One region of the Mycobacterium sp. NGS48 genome, then DNA from elsewhere that is predicted to be linked to it. Evidence: riboswitches for the same ligand, from Rfam matches in the RefSeq annotation. Region 1 holds a riboswitch; each other region holds the start of a gene.

Region 1 (7,159 bases):
CTCCCGACGGGTTGCCGGACGAGTGTTATTGGTAGGCGACGCAGCCGGTTACGAGGACGCCCTGACCGGTGAAGGCATCAGCCTGGCGGTCAAGCAGGCCGCCGCAGCGATCAGCGCCATCGTCGACGAGACTCCGTCGTCGTATGAGCAGGCGTGGCGGCGGATCACCCGCGACTACCGCCTGCTCACCCGCGCACTGATATTGAGCACCGTCGTGCGTCCGGCCCGGCGTGCCATCGTCCCGGCTGCCAAAGCCCTGCCCGGCGTTTTCCGGCAGGCGGTGAACACGCTGGCGCAGTAGTTCGCGGTCCGCTAGCGAGCCTTCCAGACCGGTGGGCGCTTCTGGGCGAACGCCAGCGGCCCTTCTTTGGCGTCTTCTGATTTCAGCAGCGTGCCGAATTCACGCGTGGTTCGGGCCCAGGCCGGTTCCTCCCCGGGTATGACACCGTCGTCGGCACCATAAGCGATCCGCTTGCTGGCCTGCACCGACAGCGGCGCGTTCACGGTGACCCGCTCAGCCAACGCCAGCGCGGCCTCCAGCACGGTGCCGTCCGGCACAACTTGGTTGATCAGGCCCCACTTGGCGGCCTGGGCCGCAGTGATCGGCTCACCGGTCAGCAGCATCTCGAGGCCGACTTTGCGGGGCAGCTGGTCGACGATCCGAAACACTCCGCCGGCGCCGGCGATCAGACCCACCTTCACCTCGGGCAGCCCGAACTGCGCGCGCTCCTCGGCGACCACCAAGTCGCTGGCCAGCGCCAGCTCGGTGCCACCGCCAAGGGCGGTGCCGTTGACCGCGGCGATCGTGGGCTTGTCGATGAAGTGGTGCACGTAGCCGGCGAATCCCCACTCACCGTGGTCGGGGTGATAGAGGTTCTCCCGACGCGCGATCGCCTTGAGATCGGCTCCGGCGCAAAACGATTTGTCGCCGGCGCCGGTAATGACGACCGCACGCACCTCGGCGTCGTTTTGCGCCTGTTCCAGCGCGTCGCCGACTGCGGTACTCACTGCGCCGTTGACGCAGTTGCGGGCCTCAGGCCGGTTGATCGTGATGACCAAGACGTTGCCGCGGCGCTCGGAGAGCGCCGCCGCATCCGTCACAGCAATTCCAGAATGGTGGCGTTGGCCTGTCCGCCGCCCTCGCACATCGTCTGGAGTCCGTAGCGAATTCCGTTGTCCCGCATGTGGTACAGCAGCGTCGTCATCAGCCGCGCCCCGGATCCGCCGAGTGGATGGCCGAGTGCGATCGCCCCGCCCTTGGGATTGAGCTTCTTCTCGTCGGCGCCGATGTCTTTCAGCCAAGCCAACGGCACCGGCGCGAACGCCTCGTTGACCTCGTAAGCACCGATTTCGTCCAGGTTCAGCCCGGAGCGCTTCAGCGCTTTCTGGGTCGCCGGGATCGGACCGGTCAGCATGATCACCGGGTTGGAGCCGGCCAGCGTCGCGGTGTGCACCTTGGCGATCGGCTTGAGCCCCAACGACTTCGCCTTCTCCGCCGACATGAACAGCAGCGCAGCCGAACCGTCGGAGATCTGGCTGGAATTACCGGCGTGGATCACGCCGTCCTCTTTGAAGGCCGGCTTGAGCTGGGCCATCTTCTCCATCGGTGTGCCGCGGCGGATACCTTCGTCTTTAAGAACCGTGTTGCCATCCTGGTCCTTGATGGCAACGATCTCATCGTCGAATGCCCCGGAATCTTGTGCAGCAGCGGCCTTTTCGTGGGAGTCGAGGGAGAACTGGTCGAGCGTGGCGCGGTCGAATCCCCACTGCTCGGCGATCATCTCGGCGCCGATGCCCTGGTTCGGGACCGCGCCATCGTAGCGGTCCAGGAAGCTCTGCGGGAACGGCCTGCCGCCGCCGGCGAGCGACGAACCCATCGGCACCCGCGACATCGACTCCACACCGCCGGCCACGACGACGTCGTAGTGACCGGCGACCACGCCCGCGGCGGCGAAGTGCACCGACTGCTGGCTGGACCCACATTGGCGATCGACGGTGACACCCGGCACACTCTCGGGCCAGCCGGCCGTCAGCAACGCGGTGCGACCGATGTCGAGGGCTTGCTCACCGGCCTGCATGACACATCCCCAGATCACGTCGTCGACGAGCTCGGGGTCGACGCCGGCCTTCCCGACGAGCCCGTTGAGCACCTGGGCGGACAGGTCGGCGGGATGCACCCCGGACAGACCACCGTTGCGTTTGCCGATCGGTGAGCGCACCGCTTCGACGATGACGGCTTCAGCCATGACGTTCTCCTTTGACTCGTGTGCCTCGATTGTTGACCACGGCGCCGGGCGGGGCGGGAGCGGGGTTGCCGGGTAGCGTCGGCGGCATGGCACGCATCGTCGTCATCGGCGGCCACGGCAAGGTCGCCTCGCATCTGGCCCGAATCCTGACCGAGCGCGGCGACGCGCTGACGTCGGTTTTCCGCAATCCCGACCACGCCGAGGAAGTGGCCCGTACCGGCGCCACACCCGTCGTCGCCGACATCGAGCAGCTCGACACCGACGCCCTGGCCGACCTGGTGGCCGGGCATGACGCGGTGGTCTTCTCCGCCGGTGCCGGCGGCGGCAATCCGGCCCGCACCTACGCCGTCGACCGCGACGCCGCCGTCCGGGTCATCGACGCCGCCGCCAAGGCCGGAGTTCGGCGCTTTGTGATGGTGTCGTACTTCGGGGCCGGCCCCGACCACGGTGTGCCGCAAGACGATCCGTTCTTTCCCTATGCCGAGGCCAAGGCAGCCGCCGACGCCCATCTGCGCAGCAGTGATCTCGACTGGACCATACTGGGACCCGGTCGGCTCACCCTCGATCCCGCGACGGGGCGCATCGCCGTCGGTGCCGCGCCGCATGGCCGGAAAGTCACCCGGGAAGACGTCGCGCTGGTGGCGGCGGCTGTGCTGCACGACGACGCGACGATCGGGCGAACCATCGAGTTCAACAACGGCGACGTGCCCATCGTCGAAGCGCTGGCCGCCGACGCGGCGATCGCAAGCGCGGCGAAGCCGGGCGCGGCGGGTCGCCGCCATCAGACCTAGTAGGCTCGATTGCGCAGCTGGTCTGCCGTCGCCGCAAGGTGCCGGCATCGAGCGAGGCATGTTGGCTATGCGTCGCGAGAGGGAACCCGGTGAGAATCCGGGACTGTCCCGCAGCGGTATGCAGGAACGACCGCCGTCTAGAAGCACTGGTCTTGACAATCTGAGACCGGGAAGCGACGGCCATTAGGAGCACCACGCGGGTGCGTGCCTGCGAGTCCGAAGACCTGCCGGCTGTGCCGGACGCGCCGCGTCCGGCGGCTCACCGCCTCGTGGGATGGGCGTTGGCCGTACCGGTTGCCGTGTCCACGGGCGCAGTGCACCCGATCGGCTGTGCGTCCGCTGGCGGTGACCACCACGTCGAGTGAAGGACGAACACGTGACCGCTCAACCGTTTACCGCCACCATCACCGGGTCCCCGCGCATCGGTCCGCGCCGCGAACTCAAACGCGCGACCGAAGGCTACTGGGCCGGCCGGACCAGCCGATCCGACCTGGAGTCCGTCGCCGCCACCCTGCGCCGCGACACGTGGGCGGAACTGGCGGCGGCCGGGCTGGACTCCGTCCCGGTGAACACGTTCTCCTACTACGACCAGATGCTCGACACCTCGGTACTGCTCGGCGCGCTGCCGGCCAGGGTCGCGAACGTGGCCGACGAGATGGACCGTTACTTTGCGGCGGCCCGTGGCAACGACAACGTCGCGCCACTGGAGATGACCAAGTGGTTCGACACCAACTACCACTACCTGGTTCCCGAGATCGCGCCCGGCTCCCGATTCGAGCTGCATCCCGACAAGGTGCTCGCCGAGCTGAAAGAGGCCCGCGACCAAGGGATTCCAGCCCGGCCGGTAGTCATCGGCCCGATCACGTTCCTGCTGCTGAGCAAGCCGGTGGATGGTGCCGGCGCACCGATCGAACGCCTCGACGAACTGATCCCGGTGTACACCGAGTTGCTGTCGCTGCTGGCCGACAACGGCGCGCAGTGGGTGCAGTTGGACGAGCCGGCGCTGGTGACCGATGCCGCGGCCGACGCGGCCGCGCTGGCCGAACGGGTCTACACCGCGTTGGGCTCGGTGGGCAGGCGGCCGGCGATCCATGTCGCCACCTACTTCGGCGATCCCGGCGCTGCGCTGCCTGCACTGGCGCGCACGCCGGTCGAGGCCATCGGCGTGGACCTGGTCCGCGGCGCCGATGCGGAGCTGGCATCGATTCCCGAGCTGGCCGGTAAGACGCTGGTCGCCGGAATCGTCAACGGCCGCAACATCTGGCGCACCGACCTGGAGTCCGCGCTGAGCCGGCTGGCGACGCTGCTGGGGTCGGCGCAGTCAGTTGCGGTGTCGACGTCGTGCTCGACCCTGCATGTCCCCTACTCGCTGGCCTTGGAAGAGGGTGCCACCGATCTGGACGACAACCTGCGCAGCTGGCTGGCGTTTGGCACCGAGAAGGTGCACGAGGTCGTCACGCTGGCACGTGCGCTGCGCGACGGCCGCGAGGCGGTGGCCGACGAGATCGCGGCGTCGGCCGCCGCGGTGGCCTCGCGCCGTTCGGATCCGCGGCTGCACAACGGCCAGATCCGTGCCCGCATCGACTCGATCGTCGCATCGGGCAATCAACGTGGACCCGCTGCCGAGCGTCGCAGCAGCCAACAGGAACGGCTGCAGCTGCCGCTGTTGCCCACGACGACGATCGGCTCCTACCCGCAGACCTCGGCGATTCGCAAGGCCCGGGCGGCCTTGCGGGCCGGCGAGATCGACCAGAGCGAGTACGTCACGCGGATGAAGTCCGAGATCGCCGACGTCATCGCCCTGCAGGAGCAACTCGGCCTCGACGTGCTGGTGCACGGCGAGCCGGAACGCAACGACATGGTGCAGTACTTTGCCGAACAGCTCGACGGATTCTTCGCCACCCAGAACGGCTGGGTGCAGTCCTACGGCAGCCGCTGCGTGCGCCCGCCGATCCTCTACGGCGACGTGGCCCGTCCGCAGCCGATGACGGTCGACTGGATCACGTACGCGCAGTCGCTGACCGAGAAACCGATCAAGGGCATGCTGACCGGCCCGGTGACCATCCTGGCGTGGTCGTTCGTCCGCGACGACCAGCCGCTGGCCGACACCGCCAAACAGGTTGCGCTGGCGATCCGTGACGAGACGGTGGATCTGCAGTCGGCGGGCATCGGGGTCATCCAGGTCGACGAACCCGCGCTGCGGGAGTTGTTGCCGCTGCGGCGCGCCGATCAGGACGCCTACCTGCAGTGGGCGGTCGGCGCGTTCCGGTTGGCGACGTCCGGCGTCGCCGACTCGACGCAGATCCACACTCATCTGTGCTATTCGGAGTTCGGTGAAGTGATCGGGGCGATCGCCGATCTGGACGCCGATGTGACGTCCATCGAGGCGGCCCGCTCGCACATGGAGGTGCTCGACGACCTCAACGCGGTCGGCTTCGCCAACAGCGTGGGCCCGGGCGTCTACGACATCCACTCGCCGCGAGTGCCGGCCGAGTCGGAGATCGCGACATCACTGCAAGCAGCGCTGAAAGCCGTTCCCGCGGAGCGGCTGTGGGTCAATCCCGACTGTGGCCTGAAGACGCGCAGTATCGACGAGGTGAAGGCATCGCTGCAACACATGGTGAGCGCAGCGGAAGAAGTCCGAGCGGGCACCTAGCCCGCGCGAGCGTAACGCCACGGCGAGATTTCGGTGCGCATTTCGCCGTGGCGTTACGCTCGGTGCAGTTCGCCGGAGATTACCTGCACCGGGATGTCGTCATCCCACGGCTGGCGGGTCACCATATCGGCGACGCACACGTAGCCGCGCTCGAACTCGCCGGTGGCGGCGTCGACCAGTCGATACTGCTGGGTCTGGCGGTGGATCGGCTGGGCGTCGAGCATCACGATGCGCACCTCGCCGGCTTTGAAGTGGCAACGCTTGTGCAGCGCCGCGACCAGCTGCTCGTTGCTGAAGTGCCCGTCGCCGAAGTTCCAGCCGATGGCGGTGCTGGTGATCCGCTCACCGTCGGTGAGGACGTAGTCGTCCTCGTTCTGGCCGGCCATGGCGCGGTGCGCCAAGGTGAACAGGGCCCGGCCGTGAGTGTTGAACGCGCGGAACGCATATCCCATGTACATCGGGATCTGGGCGGCTTCTTTGCTGCCGTAGAACTTCTCCAGTTGGGCGGCGGGCATGCTGGCGATCGCCACGATGCCCTTGCCGATTTTCTCGTCGGCGGAGGGCTTGACGCACCACAGCGTGGTGTCCCAGTTGCCGGCGTAATAGCGCATGCCCGGCAGGAAGGACACCTTGCGGGGGAACAGGTTTCCGAGCGCCACGGTCCCTGCGACGACGGCGAACAGCAGTATCGGCAGCGGGGTGCTCAGGTCGCTCAGCCCGACTGAGGGGTGGCCGACGAACAGCGCCAGCACGCAATACATCATGAAGACGTTCCACTCCAACGGCACGCCCATCGGAATCGCCGACAGGATGCCCCAGTGGAAGCACAGCATGACGAACGCGGCGATTGCCGTGGGCCAGCCGCCGTGGCTGAAGAACAGCACCAACGGCACCAGTCCCTCGATCACCGTGGAAAAATGCGCGAGCCAGCGCGACCGCCGGCCCGGGCGCAAATCGTCCGGAAAGTGTTCGAAGAACTTCCGTTTCATCGACCGCGAGCGAAACAAGGGGTTGTTGCTCATCATCGTCGAGATGACGAACGGGAAGTGCTTGTTGAGTTTCGACGTCGCGGCGCCCAGCCAGATGACCAGGCACACCAGTTTGGCGCCCAGGATCATGTCCACGCCGTAGCCGGTGAACAGGAAGGCGACGGTGAACGAGGCATACACCTCGCCGCGGGCGGCCAGGAAGATGACTTTGTCGCGCAGGCCGAGCACTGCCAGCACGCCCAGCACCGCCCAGATCTGCCAGGCAGGCAGCACGCCGACCGTCGTCCCCAGCGCCGGGGCCGGGCCGGTGCCGTCAGAGAAGAGTGCGATGAGAAGGAGCACCAGTAGCGCGCCGTAGAGCAGTGCGTCGAATGGGGTGCGCCCGTCGCCTTTGGTCAGCGGTATTCGATCCGGCCACGGCGGCAGCCGGATCGTGCCGGGCCGCAGCCAGTACAGGATCGAGCCCATCGGCGGAAA
Region 2 (7,159 bases), on a different contig from region 1:
CGGTCGGCTCGATAGCGCTGACCGGCTGGGCCTTGGGCAGTGCCCCCGAAGGCTTGGCCAGCGCCATGGTGGTCTGGCGGTTCAGCGGCTCACGCACACTTTCGACGACTGCGGAGCGGCGGGCACAAATCGGTGTCGCGGTATCCTTCTGGCTCACCGCCCCGTATATCGCCGCGGAATCGCTGCGCCACCTGCTCGAAGAGCACCACGCCGAGACATCGGTCATCGGTATCGCGTTGACTACTGTCGCCCTGGTGCTGATGCCCACCCTCGGTCGCGCCAAACACCAACTGGCGGTGCGGTTGCACTCAGCGGCCACCGCGGGCGAAGGCACCCAGAACTACCTGTGCGGAGCACAGGCGGCCGCGGTGCTGGTCGGTCTTGCGGTCACCGCCGCCTGGCCCGGCGGTTGGTGGCTAGACCCTGCGATCGGTCTGGGTATCGCCGCCGCTGCGGTCTGGCAGGGTATTCGGTCCTGGCGCGGCCAGAACTGCAGCTGCTGAACCGGCGTCACCCGTGCCGAAAGCCGTTGCCGGCGCGGTCCAGCGGGTCGGGGCCCAGCCCCAGGTAGTCGGCGCGCAGCCGCTCCCACAGTTCCAGCTGTCCCCAGGCGGGCTGGTCGCGGATCTGCTGATCGTTGGTCAGAAACGGATTCGGCAGCATCACCGTCATCAGCTGTTCGTCGCGCCCGTTGTAGAGGCGCACTCCCCACGAGGTGGGGTAGCCGTCGTCGGCGATCCGACGATACATTTCGGCGCGCGCGCATCTTCGGATCCGGCCGAGGTCGGGGCCGCTTGCCGTGTGTTCCCCGATGCACAGGTGGAAGTGCCAGCGGCCGAAGTCGACTGTGGCGTACCCGTCGTACATCGAGATGCGCTTGGGCGCGTTGGGCGCCGCCACTTCCCAGGCCGCGCCTTCGACGATGATGCCGAACCAGATTTCGTCCCAGTACTCGTCGAAGCACAGGTGGATCAGATCGAGCAGCCGCGCTTCGTCGGTCGGTAACGGCCAGCGCTGCTCCTGCCCGCCGTCCTCGGTCTCGACGACGGCGGGATCGGCTTCGGTCATAGCGTCTCCTTTTTCCGCTTGGCCGCCAGCACACACTCGCCGCAGAACCCGCCCACCGGCGTGCGGTAGTACAGGCAGCAGCTGGTACGACGATAGCTGCCGTTGCTGAAATGGATTGTACCGGTGAGTCTCTCGTCGTCACACAGTCTGCGGGCCAACTGCCACCCCGCGCCGGATGCGCACTTGTCGTCGAACACACGGGCAGCCCCGAGCAGCGCGGATGCCGCATTGCCCCGCAGCACCTTTGTCGAGATCGGCCCGAGTCGGCGCACCGCCGCGGACAGCGGCGCCAGGTGTGACTCGAGGACCATGTCGGCCAGCATCGGCTCCAGATCATCGCCCCGCCACCCAACGGGGTGCTCGATGTGCAGGTGCAGCTGACCGTCGGTTTCGCGAAACAGCAGATGCTCGGGACACAGATCAGGCAGCAGGCGATGACCGGCAACCGCGCCGAGCCCGATCGACCACAGCCGCGCAGCGAAGCCGAGCTGAAACGTCGACACCGCAACCCGACGCTCCGCGGCGCCGATGCGGATCTGCACCCGGCCAACGATGCCGTCGAGCACGTCGGTGTCGGTATAAAGCAGATGCACTGGCCGCCAATCGCTTTCAGCCATCGGTCCGGTGCTCACCGCGAAATACGGGCTGACCTTCGACAATTCGGCGTGCATCGCCGCCGTGATCTCCTCGGAAGCACAGTCGCTACCGCCGGGTGGATGGTCGCGCAACAACGCCGGCAGCCCGCCCAGCGCCGTCAATACCGCCGGACGACCGCCGGCCCGCAGTGTGATCTTCTCCGGATCGGCGGCGGAGACCACGATCTCGGCGGGTTCGCATGTGCGCCAACCCTCCCTGGCGAGCACCCGTTCGACGGCGCCCTCCAGCGGATCGGATGCGTAAACGCGCGCGTTTCTCCCGGTTGTGCCCCGCACCACGAACACCCCGCCGACCGCGTCGAAACGCAATGTGCCGCAGTCGAATAGCTCGCCGATGTGTCCGGCGAGCATGAGTTCCTCGGGGATGGCGTCGAGCAGAGCACCGTCCGGACCGAGCAGCCACACCCGGTCGGCGACCCGTAACGCGAGTTCCAGGTCATGAGTTGACATCACGATCGCCAGGCAATGGTCACGGGCCAGGCCTCGCAACATCTCGACCAGGCCGGCCCGCGACGGCACGTCCAGGAAGGCCGTCGGCTCGTCGAGCACCAGCACCGAAGGCTGTTGCGCCAGCGCCCGAGCCGTGAGCACCCGCTGCCGTTCGCCGTCGGAGAGTTCGACGGCCGGGCGCGCGGCCAGGTTGCTTGCGCCGACCGCGGCCAACGCCCAGTCGATGACCGCGGTGTCGTCAGCCGTGAGCCGCGCGCTGCGGCTCAGGTACGGGATGCGGCCCAGCCCAACGAGTTCACGCGCCGAGAGCAGGCCCGGGTCGATGCGGTCGGTGAGCACCACCGCAACCCGCCGGGCCAGCTCGTCGGGCGGCACCGCAGCCACGTCACTCCCGTCCAGCAGCACCTGCCCCCCGAGAGCGGGTTGCAATCCGCACAGGGTTCGGATCAGCGTGGACTTCCCGCATCCGTTGGGCCCCAACACAACCGTCAGCTCACCGCGGCGGGCCACCGCCCGCAGCCCGGCGGCCACGGTGCTGGTCCGACGCCGGCTGCGGTAGCCGATGGCCAGCTCACGCAACTCGATCATCGCTCGATGCCCACACCGCGACGGCTGCGCAGCAGCACGGCGACGACAATCGGTGCCCCGATCAGCGCGGTGACCGCGTTGAGCGGCAGCACGGCGTCGCTCCCGGGCACCTGGCTGACAATCGCGCAACCCAGCGCGACAGCCGCACCCATCAGGACCACTCCGGGAATCAACACGCGGTGATCGGAGGTGCCCAACGCAATACGGGACAGGTGCGGAACCGCCAGCCCGAGAAAGGCGATCGGACCGCAGAACGCCGTCGTCGCACCGGCCAACAGCGACGCCGACGCCACCGCGACCGCCCGGGCCCGCCCCACGTCGATACCCATCGTGCGGGCGTAACCCTCGCCGAGCAGCAGCGCGTTGAGAGCGCGGACCGTCATCGCCGCAGCCGCCACGCCGACTGCGACGCACGGCAACAGCAGGCGCAAGTCGGCCCAGGTGGTGCCGGCGAAGCTGCCCAGCCCCCACAGCAGATACTGCTGGACACGCTGGGGATCCGCATACACCAGAAGCACACTGACAACCGCGGTACTGGCCGCGCCCACCATCACGCCGATCAACAGCAGCGTCGCGGCCGACCGCACCCAGCGGGCCAGCGCCAGCACCATCGCCAGCACGATCGCGGCCCCCAGCGCCCCAGCGAGCACCACGCCGGCGCGACCGCCGCCGGCCAAACCCGCGGTGAATCCGGCGGCGGATCCGGCGCCCGCGATCACCACGACGGCCACCCCGAGGCTGGCCCCCGAGCTGACGCCCAACACGTACGGGTCGGCGAGCGCGTTGCGGAACAGCGTCTGCATCTGTAGCCCGGCCACGCCCAGCCCGGCCCCGGCCGCGATCGCGGTCAGCACGCGCGGCACGCGCATGCTCGCCACGATCACCTGCCAGCGAGGGTCCGACGGGTCGGCACCGGCCACGACGCGGACCGTGTCGAACAGCGGCACCCGCACCGGACCCAGAGCAATTCCCAGCAGCGTCAGCACCACCACCGCCGCTGCCAGCGCCGTCAACGCGGCCGCCGCCCTGCTCACGCGCCGGTGACCTGTCGATAGAACTCGAAGCGGTGGTTGAGTGCCAGCTCGGGGTGCAGGATCGCCACCAGATCTGCCAGCACCAGGTCCGGTCGGGCCACGCCGCGCTCCCAGTAATCGTTGCCGCCGCCGGGCCCGATCGCCTTGGCCGCCGACCAGACTTGCCCGTCGCGGACCGCCGTCAACTCGCCATAGCGGTTGTCGGCGGCCAGTGCATCATCGAGCGTTGTCCAGCCGGTGCTCACCAGCCACACGGGAGCATGTCCGGCCTTGGCGTAGACGGATTCGAAGCTCAGCTGCAGGCTTCCGGTGTTGGGGTCGCGCGACCACGGATATTCACCGCCGGCGTCGACAATCAACCGGCCGGCGTAGTCGCCGCCGGCCGGCACCGACCAGGTGCCTTGGTACATCGTTCCGGGCAGCACCTCGGCGGGCCGCACGCCGGCCGTCTTGGCTGCGACGTTGCGATAGTCGTCGCGCAACCGGTCGTAGATTCCACCGGCCTTCTTCTCGGTGCCGGTCAGCGCGGCGAACACCTTGACCCACTCCGCCCGGCCCAACGGCGTCGTCTCCAGCCATTCGGCGTCGGCAACCATCCGGATCCCGGCGTCGCGCAGCTTGGCGTAACTCGGATCGTCGGTGCCGCCAGTCACCAGCACATCGGGATGGCCGGCGATCACCGACTCGACATTGATCTGCTGGCCAGGCGCGTAGTCGACGACCTTGCCGGCATCGACGCGCCGGCGGATCTGCGGACTGACGGTATTGGCGGTATCGGCCAGGCCGGTGACCACGTCGGTTTGGTCGAGTTCGTCGATCATGCCCAGATGGGTGGTCGACGCCGAATACAGGCTGGTGACGGGCACCGTGATCTGCGGTGCGTGGGCCAGGTTGCCGGTCAACGCCGGCGCCGGCGCCCCACAACGCACCAGGACATACGACTGAGGCGATCCGTTCGGGTAGGGCTGTTTGACGGTCAGGACCTGATAGCTGTTGTGGTAGCTGATCGTGAAATTGGTGGCGTCCTGGACCGCCGACTTGTCCGGGAAGTAATCGGCATTCGGGTCGAAGTCGCTGATGCAGCCTGGTTTATCGGGGGCGCTGGTGTTGGACGGCTTGTCCGACGACGCGCAGGCGCCCACGGTGAGCGCCAGGGTGGTGATGACGACGAGGGCTATCCACGGCGGACGTGACATCGGTCAGCTCTCTCGGGGTGCACCGCCCCGGTTCGCAGGACGCGATGACGCCAGTGTCCTGGCTTTCGGATCGTCGCTCGCCTCGCCTTCCAGCCTGCTGGCCGTGGCCGATGAGGGTCGCTCCCCGATGACAGTGGCGGGACCGCGCCGGACTCACACCGGCTTCCTGCATCGTCATCGCCTTAACGGCGACATTGTTGCACGGCGCCGCTAATCCAAGCGGTAGCGGATCAACCGCGAGCTGTTGGCGACGACGGCCACCGACGACGCGTTGTGCAGGATCGCGGCCAGCACCGGCGACAGTGCGCCGCCCGCGCCGATCAGCAGCCCGGCAGCATTGACCGCGATGGACATGCCGTAGTTCTGCCGGATCACCTCGACCGCACGCGACCCGAGATCGCCCACATCGAGCAGGCGCCGTAAATCGTCGTTGGCCAATGCGACGTCGGCGGTTTCGACGGCGACGTCGGTTCCGGCCAGCCCCATGGCGATTCCGATGTCGGCGGCCGCCAGCGCGGGAGCGTCGTTGATGCCGTCGCCGACCATCCCGACAACATGCCCCTCGTCCTGCAACTGGCGTACCACTTCGAGTTTGTCCTCCGGCAACACCTCGGCCCGCCACTCGTCGATGCCCAAGTCGGCGGCAACCACCTTCGCGATCTCCGGGTGGTCGCCGGTGAGCATGACGATGCGGCGAATACCATTGCCCCGCAACTGCTGTAAGACATCGGTGGCCTCGGAGCGCACTTCGTCTCGCAAGCTGATCAGTCCCACCAGGATGCCGTCGACCGCCAGCAGCAGCGGCGTTTCGGCCTGCTTGCGCAACTTGTCCACCCAGTCGGCCGCTTCGGTTGACACCGCCACGTTTTCGGAGCGCAGCAGCGACGGGCTGCCCAGCAACAGCGTGCGACCGTCGGCCCAGGTCCGCATGCCCAGGCCGACCAGCACCTCGCATTCCTCGTGCGGCGGAATGATGATGCGGCGTTCCTCGGTGGATCGGATCACCGCCTCGGCAAGCGGATGCCGGGAATGCAGCTCCGAGCTGGCGGCATAGGCCAGGACCTGCTCGGGTTGCCAATCTCGGTGGATGGCAATGATGTTGGTGACGACCGGACGGCCGACAGTGAGCGTTCCGGTCTTGTCGAACACGATGGCGTCCACCCGGCCGGCCTGCTCGAGGTGTGAACCGCCCTTGATCAGGATACCGCGACGAGCACCGTTGCCGATCGCCGCGCTGATCGCTGTCGGTGTCGCCAGCCCCACGGCGCACGGGCATGCGATGAGCAGCATGGTCATCGCGCGTCGCACATCTCCGGTGACCGCCAGGGTGATCGCCGAGACGATGAACGAAATCGGAACGAAGCGGCGGGAGAAGTTCTCGCCGACGGTTTGGATTGGCGCTCGATCTTGTTGCGCCTCTTCGACTCTGGTGACGATACGGCCGATGGCTGTTTCGTTGCCGACCGCGCGGGCGCGCACTACCAAACGCCCGCGCAGCACCACCGATCCGGCATGCACGTCAGAGCCGGTGACGATGCTGACCGGCAGGGTTTCGCCGGTGATTGCAGACTGGTCGACTACCGCCTCGCCTTCGACCACTTCGCCGTCGACCGGTATCGCCACGTGGTCGTAAATCACCACGTCGTCTCCGACCTGCACGGTGTCGATCGGCACCTGCACCTCGTTGCCGCCGTCCAGCCGTATCCAGGCGGTGTCGGCGGTGCCGCGCAGTAGATCCGAAATGGCCCGTCGGGTCCGTCGCAGCGTCAAATCTTGTAGATACTCACCGATATTGAGCAGCCACAGCACCGTGAGCGCGACGACGTTCTCGCGCAGCACCAGGCTGGCGACCGTCGCCGCGGTCACCAGCGCATCGGTGCCGGCACGGCCGGACCGCAGCGATCGCAGCGCGCCGCGCAGGAAGGGATAGCCCATGAACACCGTTGCGCCGGTCGCAACCAACTGGCCGCTCGAACCCAGCAGCGGCGGCCGATTGAAGACGTAGCGGCGCACCCCGAGCAATGCCAGCGCCGCGCCGCCGACCACCATGCGCAGCACCTCGGTGTTGCGGACATCGGCCGAGCGTGGCGTGCGTGCGGGAATCAGTTCGGCCGCAACGTGTTCGGCCGAGTCGATCGCGACAAGCACCGCCGAGCGGTCGCAGCGT
Region 3 (7,159 bases), on a different contig from region 1:
GAGCTAACGGCGACACGAGACCACACCGGTCGCCAGGCACAGATACGCCCCCGGGCGTTGATCCACAGTGCCGAGACTGCGCTGACAGCGCCGAAACTGCGTTCAGTGCGGGACTTTCGCCTTGAAGTCGCCGTAGCCGCAGTTTCGATGGAGAGAGGGTGGTGAGTTAACGCCGACGAAGCAGCCGGGAAAGCCCCAGCGCGCCAATGGCTCCGGCCGCTGCAGCGACCAGCGCCTGCCGAGCGCTCAAACCGTCGTCGGGTTGCATCCGGGTGGTGATCATCGCGGGTTCGGGCGGCTCTACTGGCGCCGCAAGCAGATTGTCCGGTGATGTCGCTGCCCAGGCGGTGGCGAACAACAGCAGTCGCGCGGTGATGTAGACGAACACCATCAACCCCAGCACCGGGCCGAACGTCGCGCCGGCCGGGGTGTGCAGCACCGACCGCAGATAGATCGACCCGACCAACTTGAACACCTCGAACCCAATCGCGGCAAGCAGCCCGGCTCGCACCGAGCTGGCGAAGCTGATCGACTCCCGGGGCAGCCGGGCGATCATCCAGGTGAACACCAGCCACGACACCACCACCGACATCAACACCGATACGCCGCGGAAGATCACGTCCAGCATCGGCACGTGGTGAATGCCCAGCCAGCCAAGCACTTTGGCCATCGGTGCGGCACTGGCCAGCGCGCTCAGCGCCAACGTCGCCATGATCGCGACGAACGTGGACACCATCGCCACCAGATCCGACACCTTGGTGCGGACGAATCCGGGTCGCTCGCCGCGCTGCATCCACATCTCGCTGAGCGCTTCGCGCAGATGGGCCATCCAGCTCAGACCCGCCCACGCCGCGGTGGCCAAGCCGATCAGGCCGACCGACGCGCGCGAGTCGATCGCGGTATTCATCAAATCGACTACCTGTTGACCCAGGTTACCGGGCACACTGGCCCGCACCTTGTGGTCGATCTCGGTCAATAGCGCCGGCCGGCGCGATAAGACGAACCCGCCAACGGCGAAACCGACCATCAGCAAGGGAAACAGCGCAAAGATTGTGTAGTAGGTGAGGCCGGCCGCGAAATAGTTGCCCCTGGCGTCATTGAAACGCTCGTTGGCCTGCATCACACGGTCGAACCACCGGTACCGCGCACGCAGCCGATCCAGAAGTCCGGGTTGGGCCGATTCGCTCATGACCTCCGCATCGTCGCGGACTAGAAACGTCGTGGAAGAAACCCTAGCCGGTCGTAGACACGATCGACCGTTTTTGCGGCCACATCCTGCGCTCGTGCCGCTCCGGTGGCGAGCACGGATTCCAATTCGGCCGGATCTGCGAGCAACTCGTCGACCCGGGTCTTGATCGGTGTCACGAATTCGACGACGGCTTGGGCCGTGTCCTTCTTCAGGTCGCCATAACCGCGCCCGGCGTAATGCTCTACCACGGTGTCGAGGTCGACGCCACTGACCGCGGACTGGATCCCGAGCAGATTAGACACCCCCGGTTTAGCCTCCGGGTCATAGCGGATGTCGCGTTCGCTGTCGGTCACCGCCGAGCGAATCTTCTTGGCCGACAACCGCGGATCGTCGAGCAGATTGATCAGGCCGGCGTCGGTGGCCGCCGATTTACTCATCTTGGCCGACGGGTCCTGCAAATCGTAGATCTTGGCGGTGACCTTGGGGATGAGCAGGTCGGGAACGACGAAAGTGTCCGGGAACCGGCTGTTGAAGCGCTGCGCCACGTCGCGGGCCAACTCGAGATGCTGGCGCTGGTCCTCGCCGACCGGCACCAGTTCGGCGTCGTAGGCCAGCACGTCGGCAGCCTGCAATACCGGGTAGGTGAACAGCCCGACCGTCGTCGACTCGGCGCCCTGGCGCGTCGACTTGTCTTTGAACTGTGTCATCCGCGAGGCCTGGCCGAAACCGGTGAAACAGCCCAGCACCCAAGCCAGCTGAGTGTGGGCCGGCACGTGACTTTGCACAAAGATCGTGCTGCGGGCCGGGTCGACGCCCAGCGCCAGATATTGCGCCGCGGTGACCAGCGTGCGCCGCCGCAACACGTCGGGATCCTGCGGGATGGTGATGGCATGCAGGTCGACGACGCAGAAGAACGTGTCGTGGTCGTCCTGCAACTCGGCCCAATGAGTCACCGCACCCAGGGCGTTGCCGAGGTGAAGCGAGTCAGAGGTGGGCTGCACACCGGAGAAGACCCGGCGGGTTGCGGTAGCGGTGTTCATGATGGCTCGATCTTTTCACGCGGGCCCCGGCCGGCAGCCCACGGTCGCTCAGTCGAGCTCGTGCTCCCAGGTGCTCGGCATCATCGGCGCCGTCGACCCGCCGCCGTAGGAGCCGCCGACCACTGTGGTCAATCCCGCCGGCTGTGCCCCGGCCACCGTGCGTTCGGTCCCGGCAAATCCCATTGGTCCCGCGCCCTGATCCGAGGGCAATACCGGCGGCTCTGGCTCCAGGTCCATGTATTCGTACCCGCGGCCCAGTTGCGTGACCTCCGGCCGCCGGTGCCGCCCACCCCGAGCCTGTTGCTCCATAGCTGCCGCAGCCGCCGCGGGCTGGGCTACCAGGGCATGCCGCGCCTTCTTTCGGCGGGCGCTGGCGCCGGCCGCCCGCCGCGCATCGGCGGTCAGTCCACCGAGCATGTAGGCCAATCCGTCCATGGTCAGACCCACCGGTGGCGCCGCCGGCGCCGGCGGCGGAGCCACCGGTGCCGGCGGCGCAGGGGCGGTCGCCGGCGCCGCAGCCGGGGCCGGCGCGGGTGCCGGAGCCGGGACGGGAGGCGGGGTCGGCGCCAGTGCCAATGCCAGGGGCGGCGGGGCCGGGATGACGGGCATCACCGGGATGCCGTGCAGGTGCAAACCCGCCAAGCCCACGGCGCCGCCCAGCAACATGGGGGCAGCCACCAGCGGAATCAGCGGGAGGGTCAGCAGCGGCAGAAAAACCGGGAGCAGGGTCGTCTCCAGCAAAGTCTTGAGCAGCGCGATGGTGTCGGTGATGATCGTGCCGATCGCTTCGACGGTGGTGAACAGAATGGTGAAAGCGATCGTCGCGGGGTTACCGGTCGCGAAGGCAGCGGCGAGATCCGCCCCGATGAATCCGAAGGTTTGCGACAGCAGGGCAACGTAGGTACCGATGTCCATCGGATAGCCGAGAGCGAACGCGATATTGGCCGGGTTGAGGTAGGTAAGCGGATTTCCGAGTATCGGCAGCCAGGGATCAAACCCGGCGAACATGTTCTGGAAGAACGGATCGCTCATCAGACCGTCGATGAGCGGTTGGAAGACCCTGTTGTAGAAGTCGGTGAACCCGCTGTTGTTCAGCCAATCCAGGACGTCGTCCTGACGGTCGGGGGGCAACGGTGACGGCTGATCGGCAGTGGCCGCCGAGGTGTCGGCCTTCATGATCTGCGGTGCCGGCGTGGTTTGTGGTGATGCCGTCACTGCCGCGGTGGCGACGGTTTGATAGGTGCTCATCACGGTGGCGGCCTGAATCCACATCCGCACATAGTCGGCCTCGTTCAGCGCGATCGGAATCGCGTTGACACCGAAGAAATTCGTCGCCACCAACGCCGCGTGGGCGGCGTGGTTGGCGGCCAGTTCGGCCAGCGTCGGCATGGCCCCCAGCGCGCTGATGTAGGCGGTGGCCGCGGTTTCATGCCGGGCCGCTCTGACGGCGCTGTCGGTGGCGGCTTGCGTCAGCCACGCCAGATACGGCGCGTGTGCGGCCACGTAGCTTGCGGCCGTCGGGCCGTCCCAGGTCCCGGCTTGCACCGCTCCCAACAACGCGGTGAGTTCGTCGGCCGCGTCGAGGTATTCGGTGCCCAGCGAATTCCATGCCGTCGCGGCGGCCAGCAGCGAGCCGGGACCGGGACCGCTGGAGAGCAGCGTCGAATGCACTTCCGGCGGTGCGGCCATCCAAATCGGCGCGGTCAACGCCAGCTGCCTGGAATCGCAGTGGATTTAGCGAAATGGGCAGCCGCGACGGCCGGCCCTGACATGCATGGCATGGAGGTTCGTCAGCTCTCTCGGGGTACACCGCCCCGGGTAGCAGGATGCGACGACGCGAGTGTCCTGGCTCTCGGATCGTTGCTCGCCTCGCCTTCCAGCTCGCAGCCGTGGCGGATGAGGGTCGCTCCCCGATGACAGTGGCGGGACCGCGCCGGACTCACACCGGCTTCCTGCAACGTCGTCGCCTTACCGGCGGATTATGGCACGCCAATCCCGCCATTCGCGAATCGGTCGCATGACGGCGGCGATAGACCATTCCAATGACCCCAATTGCAGTACCGGCGGTATCGCCATAGTGTCGGCGTATGCGCGCGCCAATTCATCTGGGCACCGGAGAACCGGTCCTGCTGTTACATCCCTTTCTGATCTCGCAGTTGGTGTGGCAGACCGTCGCGCAGCAATTGGCCGACACCGGCCGCTACGAGGTGTTCGCCCCGACGATGGCCGGCCACAACGGCGGGCCCTACTCGGGTACCTGGTTTCTGAGCTCGGAGGTACTGGCCGATCACGTGGAGCGGCAACTCGACGAGCTGGGCTGGAACACCGCCCACATCGTCGGCAACTCGCTGGGCGGCTGGGTGGCGTTCGAACTGGAGAGCCGGGGCCGGGCCCGCACGGTCACCGGCATCGCCCCGGCGGGCGGATGGACGCGGTGGAGCCCGACCAAGTTCGAGGTGATCGCCAAGTTCGTGATGGGCATGCCGGTATGGGCGCTGGCGCGCTGGCTCGGGCCGCGCGCATTGCAGCTGCCGTTCAGCCGCCGGCTGGCCACCCTGCCGGTCAGTGGATCACCGGACGGCGTCAGCGAAAGCGAACTGCGGGCGATCATCGACGACGTTGCGCACTGCCCGGCCTACTTCCAGCTGCTGATCAAAGCGCTGTTGATGCCCGGACTGGCGGACTTGGCGCAAACCGCCGTTCCCGCCCATTTGGTCATCTGCGAAAAGGACCGGGTCTTTCCGGGGCCGAGATCCCACCGGTACTTCAGGGCCCAACTTCCCAAGCGCACGCAGGTGACTGAGCTCGACGGTGTGGGTCACATCCCGATGTTCGAGGCGCCCGGCCGTGTCACCGAAGTCATCACCGACTTCCTCGACCAATACAGCCCGCCGATCCGCGAGATCAGGTCGAGCTGAGCAATCAGCTGAGGGCCTTGTCCAGGTTCTCGGCGATCGTGTTGAGGAACTCCTCGCTGGTCTGCCAGTCTTGATCCTTGCCGATCAGCAGTGCGAGGTCCTTGGTCATCTGGCCGCCCTCAACGGTGGTGACGACGACGTCTTCCAGCTTTTGGGCGAAGTCGCTGACCTCGGGGGTGTTGTCCAGCTTGCCGCGGTGCTGCAGCCCCCGGGTCCACGCGAAGATCGAGGCGATCGGATTGGTGGAGGTCGGCTTGCCTTCCTGGTACTGACGAAAATGCCGCGTGACGGTGCCATGCGCGGCTTCGGCCTCGACCGTCTTACCGTCGGCGGTCATCAGCACCGACGTCATCAGCCCGAGTGAGCCGTAGCCCTGCGCCACCGCGTCGGATTGCACGTCGCCGTCGTAGTTCTTGCAGGCCCACACATAGCCGCCCTCCCACTTCAGGCAGGCCGCCACCATGTCGTCGATCAACCGGTGCTCGTAGGTCAGTCCGGCTTCTTCGAACTTGTCCTTGAACTCCTCGTCGTAGATGCGCTGGAACTCGTCTTTGAACATGCCGTCATAAGACTTGAGAATGGTGTTCTTGGTCGACAGGTACACCGGGTAGTTCTCTTGCAGGCCATAGGCAAACGATGTGCGGGCGAAGTCCTGGATCGATTCCTTGAAGTTGTACATCCCCATCACGACACCGCCGTCTTCGGGAATGCTCACCATTTCCTGCACAACCGGCTCGCTGTCGTCGTTGGGCGTGAAGGTCAGCGTGACGGTGCCGGGGCGGTCCACTTTGAAGTTCGTCGCACGATACTGGTCGCCAAAAGCGTGCCGGCCGATGATAATCGGCTTCTTCCAACCCGGGACCAGCCGCGGGATGTTCGAAATCATGATCGGCTCGCGAAATATCGTGCCGCCCAGAATGTTCCGGATCGTTCCGTTCGGCGACGACCACATGGTCTTGAGGTCGAACTCCTTGACGCGGGCCTCGTCGGGGGTGATGGTGGCGCACTTGACGCCGACGCCGTGCTTCTTGATGGCATAGGCGGAGTCGATCGTCACCTGGTCGTAGGTGTCGTCGCGGTGCTCGACGCCCAGGTCGTAATAATCCAGGTCGATGTCGAGGTGCGGAAAGATCAGCAAATCCTTGATCCACTGCCAGATGACGCGTGTCATCTCGTCACCGTCGAGCTCTACTACCGTGCCTTTGACTTTGATCTTTCCGCCGCTGGGCATCTGAGTCCGATCCTCCTAGCCGACGATTAACGCCGCCTTGTGGGCAACCTGGTGAGCCTGCGGGTGAGCAACCACTCTCGACCCAACACTACAAGGGGTGCCCCGGACCGGACTGTTCTGAACAATCTGGATTCAGGCGGTCGTGACCTGGGCGTCGAGTGCGGCGTTGAGTGTTTTACTCGGGCGCATCACCGCGGTCGTCTTGTCGCGATCCGGCGCGTAGTAGCCGCCGATGTCGACCGCCTCGCCCTGCGCCTCGGCCAGTTCGGCAATGATGACGTCTTCGTTTTCCTTCAGGGCATCGGCCAGTGCGGTGAAGTGCTTCCGCAGATCCTCGTCATCGTTCTGGGCCGCCAACTCTTGCGCCCAGTACATGGCCAGGTAGAACTGGCTGCCGCGGTTGTCGAGCTCACCGGTCTTGCGCGACGGGCTCTTGTTGTTGTCCAGCAGCTTTCCGATCGCGGCATCCAGCGCCTTGCCCAGAATCTCGGCGCGCTCGTTACCGATCTTGGCGCCCATATCCTCCAGGCTGGCGCCCAGTGCCAGGAACTCGCCCAGCGAATCCCAGCGCAGGTGATTCTCCTCCACCAGTTGCTTGACGTGCTTGGGCGCCGACCCGCCCGCTCCGGTTTCGTACATTCCGCCGCCGGCCATCAGCGGGACGATGGACAGCATCTTGGCGCTGGTACCCAACTCCAGGATCGGAAACAGGTCGGTCAGGTAGTCGCGCAGGATGTTGCCGGTCGCGGCGATGGTGTCCAGCCCGCGAATCAGCCGTTCC

The links. Region 1 has a riboswitch for cobalamin ahead of metE (5-methyltetrahydropteroyltriglutamate--homocysteine S-methyltransferase). Riboswitches for the same ligand answer to the same signal wherever they lie in the genome.
Region 2: it holds a riboswitch for cobalamin, as region 1 does, so the genes downstream of both, AC5Y42_RS15650 (ABC transporter substrate-binding protein) here and metE (5-methyltetrahydropteroyltriglutamate--homocysteine S-methyltransferase) in region 1, are expected to answer to the same signal.
Region 3: it holds a riboswitch for cobalamin, as region 1 does, so the genes downstream of both, AC5Y42_RS19830 (PPE domain-containing protein) here and metE (5-methyltetrahydropteroyltriglutamate--homocysteine S-methyltransferase) in region 1, are expected to answer to the same signal.

Annotation. Positions count from the first base shown of each region.
Region 1 covers NZ_JCALCY010000002.1:17,685-24,843, forward strand. Annotated here, with positions in the region: gene AC5Y42_RS03710 (NAD(P)/FAD-dependent oxidoreductase) at 1-301, shown strand, start outside; gene AC5Y42_RS03715 (enoyl-CoA hydratase-related protein) at 313-1,101, opposite strand; gene AC5Y42_RS03720 (thiolase family protein) at 1,098-2,246, opposite strand; gene AC5Y42_RS03725 (SDR family oxidoreductase) at 2,333-3,037, shown strand; cobalamin riboswitch at 3,056-3,283, shown strand; gene metE (5-methyltetrahydropteroyltriglutamate--homocysteine S-methyltransferase) at 3,414-5,693, shown strand; gene AC5Y42_RS03735 (DUF3556 domain-containing protein) at 5,747-7,159, opposite strand, start outside.
Region 2 covers NZ_JCALCY010000008.1:11,499-18,657, forward strand. Annotated here, with positions in the region: gene AC5Y42_RS15630 (cation efflux transmembrane domain-containing protein) at 1-503, shown strand, start outside; gene AC5Y42_RS15635 (DUF7676 family protein) at 511-1,068, opposite strand; gene AC5Y42_RS15640 (ATP-binding cassette domain-containing protein) at 1,065-2,762, opposite strand; gene AC5Y42_RS15645 (iron chelate uptake ABC transporter family permease subunit) at 2,759-3,796, opposite strand; gene AC5Y42_RS15650 (ABC transporter substrate-binding protein) at 3,793-4,992, opposite strand; cobalamin riboswitch at 5,024-5,214, opposite strand; gene ctpC (manganese-exporting P-type ATPase CtpC) at 5,203-7,159, opposite strand, start outside.
Region 3 covers NZ_JCALCY010000015.1:7,694-14,852, forward strand. Annotated here, with positions in the region: gene AC5Y42_RS19815 (DMT family transporter) at 1-7, shown strand, start outside; gene yhjD (inner membrane protein YhjD) at 167-1,189, opposite strand; gene trpS (tryptophan--tRNA ligase) at 1,210-2,229, opposite strand; gene AC5Y42_RS19830 (PPE domain-containing protein) at 2,278-3,936, opposite strand; cobalamin riboswitch at 4,048-4,207, opposite strand; gene ephH (epoxide hydrolase EphH) at 4,317-5,147, shown strand; gene AC5Y42_RS19840 (NADP-dependent isocitrate dehydrogenase) at 5,152-6,378, opposite strand; gene AC5Y42_RS19845 (NADP-dependent isocitrate dehydrogenase) at 6,511-7,159, opposite strand, start outside.